Regions from separate parts of the Shewanella livingstonensis genome, predicted to be linked through region 3. Evidence: riboswitches for the same ligand, from Rfam matches in the RefSeq annotation. Region 3 holds a riboswitch; each other region holds the start of a gene.
The links. Region 3 has a riboswitch for cobalamin ahead of EGC82_RS11340 (ABC transporter ATP-binding protein). Riboswitches for the same ligand answer to the same signal wherever they lie in the genome.
Positions count from the first base shown of each region.

Region 1: another riboswitch for cobalamin. It lies ahead of EGC82_RS06025 (ABC transporter ATP-binding protein); the one in region 3 lies ahead of EGC82_RS11340 (ABC transporter ATP-binding protein).
Region 2: another riboswitch for cobalamin. It lies ahead of EGC82_RS05785 (TonB-dependent receptor); the one in region 3 lies ahead of EGC82_RS11340 (ABC transporter ATP-binding protein).

Region 1 is NZ_CP034015.1:1,392,913-1,395,191, reverse strand. It holds gene EGC82_RS06030 (FecCD family ABC transporter permease) at 1-162, opposite strand, end outside; gene EGC82_RS06025 (ABC transporter ATP-binding protein) at 155-964, opposite strand; cobalamin riboswitch at 1,044-1,164, opposite strand; gene EGC82_RS06020 (histidine phosphatase family protein) at 1,462-2,151, opposite strand.
Region 2 is NZ_CP034015.1:1,333,858-1,336,136, forward strand. It holds gene EGC82_RS05780 (hypothetical protein) at 1-393, shown strand, start outside; cobalamin riboswitch at 851-1,064, shown strand; gene EGC82_RS05785 (TonB-dependent receptor) at 1,207-2,279, shown strand, end outside.
Region 3 is NZ_CP034015.1:2,646,462-2,648,740, reverse strand. It holds gene EGC82_RS11345 (ABC transporter permease) at 1-163, opposite strand, end outside; gene EGC82_RS11340 (ABC transporter ATP-binding protein) at 156-1,037, opposite strand; cobalamin riboswitch at 1,250-1,418, opposite strand; gene EGC82_RS11335 (sirohydrochlorin cobaltochelatase) at 2,097-2,279, shown strand, end outside.

The DNA of each region.
Region 1 (2,279 bases), 1.3 Mb from region 3:
ACTCGCCATGTCGCCACCTAATAAAGTATTAAATATCATCAATACGTCATTAAGATGAATATTAGCGGCACCAAAACTCGCGGCAAAAATAGGCGTAAGTAGGGTGGCAAACACTAACAAACTAAAGCAAACATAATATCGGCGTTGGGATGCATCAATCATTATTAGGACACCCTTTTTGGCTTGCTTGGTAGCCATAAAAATAACTGATTAACGGTTTACCATGCTGTGGATGCACATTGATGTCGCAGCACACGCCAAACACCTCGCTAATTTGCCGCTCGGTTAACACCTCTGTTGGGGTGCCTTTTGCAATTAAACGTCCCTGGTCGAGTAGTAATAACTTGTCGCACATTGCGCTGGCTAAGTTTAGATCATGTATAGACGCAATAACGCTAATGCCTAATGACTTAACCAGTTCAAGAATTTGAATTTGATAACGAATATCTAAATGATTGGTAGGTTCATCTAAAATAAGAATATGCGGCTGCTGCACAATAGCGCGAGCGATAAGTGCACGTTGCTTCTCACCGCCAGATAACAGTTCATATTGTTGTTGCGCTTTTTCATACAAGCCTACTTTGGTCAATGCACTTAATACACGCTCTCGATCTTGGGCAGTATTAGGATCAAATAAGCCTTTATGCGGTGTTAGTCCCATAGTGACTAACTGTTCGGTTGTCATGTCAAAATAATGCGGCGTATCTTGTTGCACCACCGCAATATTTTGCGCTAGTAACTTAGATGAAAACTCGCTGATAGATTGAGAAAAAATATCAATATCGCCGCTAGTCGGCACAATATAACGATATAAACAACGTAATAGGCTCGACTTACCCGCACCATTAGGGCCAATTAAGCCTAGCATTTGCCCTTTAGGTAGGCTGAAATGAATATCAGCCAGAATCGTTTTATTATCAACTTGCCAAAAAAGATGATTTACATCTAACACAGATTCAGACATGTAAGTTACCTCGCCATGTCTCATTAATTAACACATACATCTATTTAATAACTCCCCTAAGTCACCCGCTTAGGCATGGATATTGAGGCGATTCAAAGCTGGTATCTGACTTATGCACCAATAGGTAATAGGTCCATTTACAGTTGCGGGTACAGTTTGGGCTTATCCCAATTCCCAATACCTTGAAAGGCACTATGATTTTGAAACTATAATTTTGAAGCTATGATTTTGAAACTACGAGCTTGAAACTACGAGCTTGAAACTACGAGCTTGAAACTACGAGCTTGAAACGACAGTTTTAATACTACAAACCTAAAGCTATAATTTTAAAATAATAATCTTAAACAATGGATTTAAAATAATATCTTAGATAAATGGTCATAAAGCAACGACGACGGTGCAATGATTATGACGCAAATAATAGCCTAATAGCGATAACATTATAGGCGAGGCGACGATGCTTCAATTTATAACGCTATAACACCGTTTTATTATCATCAAGCCTTAGGCCAATGTAGTGTAAAACTCACGTTAGCGGCCTTATTATTCACAACCTCAGGTTGAAAACTATCAATATTATCAACACCGTCAGGCCAATAAACATCGAGCGCCATAATAGCAGCATAGGGGATCGCTAGGTTAGCAAATAATCCGCTACATTGGCCTGCATTAAGCACATATCCCATAATACATCTCATTACACCACCATGAGTTACCACCAATGCCTGAGGAATTGATTCATCTGCCTCATTCAACACTTGCTGCAAACTGTCGACAACTGTCATTAACCCCTGCTGCACCCGCTCAGCAAAATCGACCACACTTTCGCCCTTCTCGGGGGTGTTTTCAACCTTCCATGGATCCTGCCAATAAGCATCAAATTGGCTTGGGCTTGCATGATAAATCTCATCAAATGCTTGGCCATCCCACACGCCAAAATTGACCTCTTGTAAGGTTGGTAAAACTTGCAACGGTACCGATAACTGTTGCGACAAAGCCTGTGCAAACTGGTGACAACGTATTAAAGGCGAACTAAATAGCTGGCTTATGGGTTGCGGCACGCAAGTAAAGGCGCGCTGCATTTGTTCGCGCCCCAGCGCCGTTAATGGTACATCAATTTGGCCTCGTGCTATTTCGCCGCCTTCGCACTCACCGTGACGTAAAAACACTATCCTGGCTTGTTTCATGTACATAAACCTCTGCTAAATATAATAAATAATTATCAAACAGTAATTTACACGGCTAGCAAATGGCAAATTTGATATCACTTGGATTAACTATTCTAAGGTTAACTTACTGCGTCGCCCTATCTATA
Region 2 (2,279 bases), 1.3 Mb from region 3:
AATGATTGGTCTAGTTTAGTCTGCATGCAAGGTTTTAAAGGCTTAGCAAATGACGTTGAGCCAGAACGTTTTTTAGATTCAATGGCTGCCACCTATCAAGAGCATTGCCAAGGGCAAGTTGTTTATCAGCAGCTTGGTCGTTCTGAAGTTGGTGAGCTCGAGGCTGTACATGGTTTATTAGGCTGTACCAGCATGCCTAATATTCATCAATCTTTAGCGGCAGTTGAAGAGCCTTATATCACCAGTCCACAAGGTGAAATGGGCTATTTTACGGTAATAAGTGATGACGAAAATGTCTACTTAATTCATAAATCGATTCGTACAGCGGTGTTTACGATAGATACAGTACCCATCACTATCGATAATTATCGTGATTTCATGACTCATCCCTAGTTTAATTCTCGTATTGGCCCTAATCTTGAACCTTAGTTTTGCATCCTGAATCTTAGCATCCATATTCAAGTGCTTAGCTCTTGCTCAGATAGTCAGTTTTGAGCTTTAGTCCTTAGATTTAGTTCTTAGATTAAGTCCCTAGATTTAGTATAAACATGCTCACATCGAAACTTTGCACAGTATTGAGGTGCTTGCTGAGCCTCTTAAATATTATCAATCGATATGTTAAACCATCAATAAGTTGAATTATCTGTGAGTTAACCTTTTGTGAGTATCAAATTCCCCTGTGGATCCGTTATAATCGCCGCGCTATTATTTTATGATGGCAACGATAGTCAAACAGTACGTGCTACGCAATGCTAGCGTTGGCCAATCAAACACATATTTTCAATCATGAGTTGAACCTCAACTCATGTTATTTCAATAGTTAACCGCAACTCTTAATGAGAGCTGAGGTTAGTTAGTCAATCTTTACGGTGCTTGTTGTGGATCTATCGATCTCAGCTGGATAATCGGGAAACCAGTGCAAATCTGGTACTGCCCCCGCAACGGTGATTGGTGAGAGTCAGGTACGCAACAGCGTTGCGTTAATCATCTCGACTCGCGTGTGTTGCCCCCAGGGGCAACGCCACAACCTCAGTCCGGAGACCGGCCTTAAAGGTGATTTCGATGATTTCGGTGGGCAGATCTCGAAATGTAATGTGACATCGCTTGTCGGCTTGTTCTATAGACGCTGTCTATTGAGTAAGCCGACTGCAGTGATGTATATTGCGGCGCTATTGCCCCATTTTTCCTTTCAGGAGTTAAAGGTAAATGGGTACTAAACCAACAAAAATCGCACTGCTATTAAGTGCTGTCTTCAGTGTAGTCAGTGCTAATGCTATCGCGGCTGATCCCGCTACTACATCCTCTTCGGCAATCACCATGGATGAAACCATTGTGGTTATTGGCCGTACTGCTGCTAACCCTTTAAATATTGCTGCCAATGTTAATGTTATTGATGCTGCTGATATTCAAATGAGTGGGGCCACCAATTTAACCGATTTATTACGTGGACAGTCTGGTATTCAGGTGTCGGATAATAACTCGGGCACTGTATTTTCTATGCGTGGTTTTTCTGCATCACAAGCGGCTAATAATACACTTATTTTAGTTGATGGACGCAGACTGAATAATATTGATATTTCAGCGCCAAGCATTGAATCTATCCCAATTAATTTAATTGAGCGAGTTGAGATTTTATCAGGTAGCGCAGGGGTGTTGTATGGTGACCAAGCTGTTGGCGGTGTGATTAATATCATTACCAAAGCACCGACTGAAACCGGCGGAGGTTTACAAGTCAGTGGTGGCAGTTTTGATACCTACGAAGCTAAAGGTGATATTTCAGGTGCTATCAACAACGCATGGCGTTATTTTCTAGCGGCAAGCTATAAAGACAGTGATAATTATCGCGATAATAATGAGAGTGAAACAGGCTCTATTTTAGGTCGCTTACAGTATCAAACTGATACCGAAGACTTTTATGTAGAAGTTAATTATTTTGATAATGATCGTCAAGCGCCTGGCGCGCTAACGTTAGCGCAATACGAAGCCGACCCTCGCCAAGTTGCGGCTTTTTCTGCGGGTGAATACACTCATGAAATGACCACAGCACTGCGCAGTGGTTACCAATACCAGCTGAATAATATTTGGGCCTTAGGCGCAGATTTAACTTATTCAGACACATTAACCACGAGTATATTGTTTGGTGGTGCAGGGCGTATTGAGCGGGATCTATTAAGTTTTTCACCTAAAGCCACAGCTGACTACCATTTAGAACATGGCGATTTAAATTTTGTTGCCGGTGTTGATGTGAGTAAAGGTGAAGCAGATTTCGATACGCTTTA
Region 3 (2,279 bases):
TTAAGTAATCAACCCCGTTAACAGATGTTCCCTCTCCGACACCGTAACCAAATGCCATTAAATAAAGAAAAGGTGGAACGGCTGCAGCCATAACAACCCGCAACAGTTTCTTTCTAAGCACCATGGTTTCACGGTAATAAATCCCTACAACTCCACTAAGCATTTTTAACCAACCTTTGTCCTGTCATTTGTAAAAAGGCATCTTCAAGGGTTGTCTGTCTGATACTCACTGTTTCAGCTAATTCGGCTAATCGGTTCATGGCATGCCCACGGCTGGCAAAAAACTCTTGTCGACGATCTTGCCCTACTTCAAGTACATGAGAACCTAAATCTTGCTTTAATGTTTCTACATTACTGTCTGCAATAATTTTGCCACGATCGATAAAAATGACCCTACTGGCCATTCTTTCAGCTTCTTCTATATAATGAGTGGTGAGGAAAATGGTACAGTCGAATTCTTTATTTATTTTGGATAAAAAATCCCACATTTTACGTCGGCTATGAGGGTCGAGTCCTACCGTTGGTTCGTCAAGGAATAGAATTTTAGGATTGTGCATAAGCGCACGAGCTATGACGAGCTTACGTTTCATTCCGCCTGATAATTTCTCTGAAGGGATATCTCGGTGTTCTTCAAGTTCGGCGAAGGCTAAACTTTCGTTAATTCTATGTGTGAGTGCTTTGCCACGCATTTTATACAACAAACCGTGTACGGTAAGGTTTTCTACGGGGGTTAATTCTCGATCAATATTATTATGTTGCGGAACAACGCCAATTAACTGTTTTAATGCTAGTCGATCAGTACTATGTGCATGACCATCATATAAAATATCACCAGAATCGGGGGAGATTAGGCCTGTTAACATCTTAATTAACGTTGTTTTACCCGCACCATTAGGCCCTAAGAAAGCGCATATATCTCCACGATTAATGCAAAAACTTGCATTATCTACAGCTTTTCGTTTTCCAAAACTTCGATGTAAACTTTTACCTTCTAATACAGGAGTATTGATTGATAAAGGCACTTCTGAAGTTGACATAACATTATTTACTGGCATAAATTTTAATTATTCTTCAAAAAGAAGAAATCCTAAAACTGATGTTCCGGCCAAGAACGTTAAATTTTGCTGAAGAAGAAAAGGTATACTTCTTTCCCAGTAAAGGTGGTATTAAGGATATGTCTTTATAAATTAACATAATAATACCAATCTTACCTGAACTGTGATTCGGATAGGCCCGCCCGATATTCAGCTTTTTTGTTGATTAGGGTTCTCTGGCTTCTGATTTGTCTCTATGTATACGACTCATTTATAATATAAATCTAGGTACATAAAGGTAAACAGTTACAGTTGCGGGTACAGCCCAGAAATAACATCTGGTTCCCCCTCAAATTAGGGTTGAATGAGTATTAAATATTAAGACTCATTCAACAATCTGGCCAAATGGCAAATCAACTTCGCAAGTGTATTGAGATATAATGAGTAAAGCACTGTGATAATTAACAGCTTTTTTAGCAAGGTTATGGTTCTGTGATCTAAACCGTATTGGACAATGACCCAATCTCTATATATTCTCCCTTAAGTAGTGTACCTTAAATGGATATTGACCTGTTTCCCGGAAATCCCGCCATAACCAATTTGATTTCGACCTTCCCCCACGACCTTTAAATATCAACTCATATCTGTTAAAAACTGAGCTGTTATTTTAGCAATTATTAATGAATTTAATTTCATGCACCTTCTCAGCCTGAGCCTGTAGAGATTAGGGAGTAATGCGTTATTTAACTGTGTAAAAAAAATATTGATTATGGGGTTATTAACTGTTTCATTAAAACTCATATCACACAAAATATTGATAAAATATGAGATTATTAACACTAATTTTAATAAAGAACCATTTTTGCACATTACTTCTCATATTAATAAATAAATACTTGAGCCCTATGGCATAAACAATAACAATTAATATTGCATTCAATACTTCTAAATAAGTAGAGTGACCACGTCGAAATACCCGCTGATCATCTATTGTCAGTTAATTCATGCTGGAAGCCGAACAGGCTTATTAAGTTCTATTGATTTACAATATAAGGACCACATATGAAACGATTTAATAAGGTATTTGCTGTCATTATTGGTTCAACTTTACTCATCTCTAATAGTTACGCAGCGGAAAAAAATATGGATAACAAACCCCAAAACGCTATCGTTATAGCCGCTTTTGGTACCACTTATGATTCGACTCTTGCATCGCTACTTGATATAAAATCGTCAATGCAAACC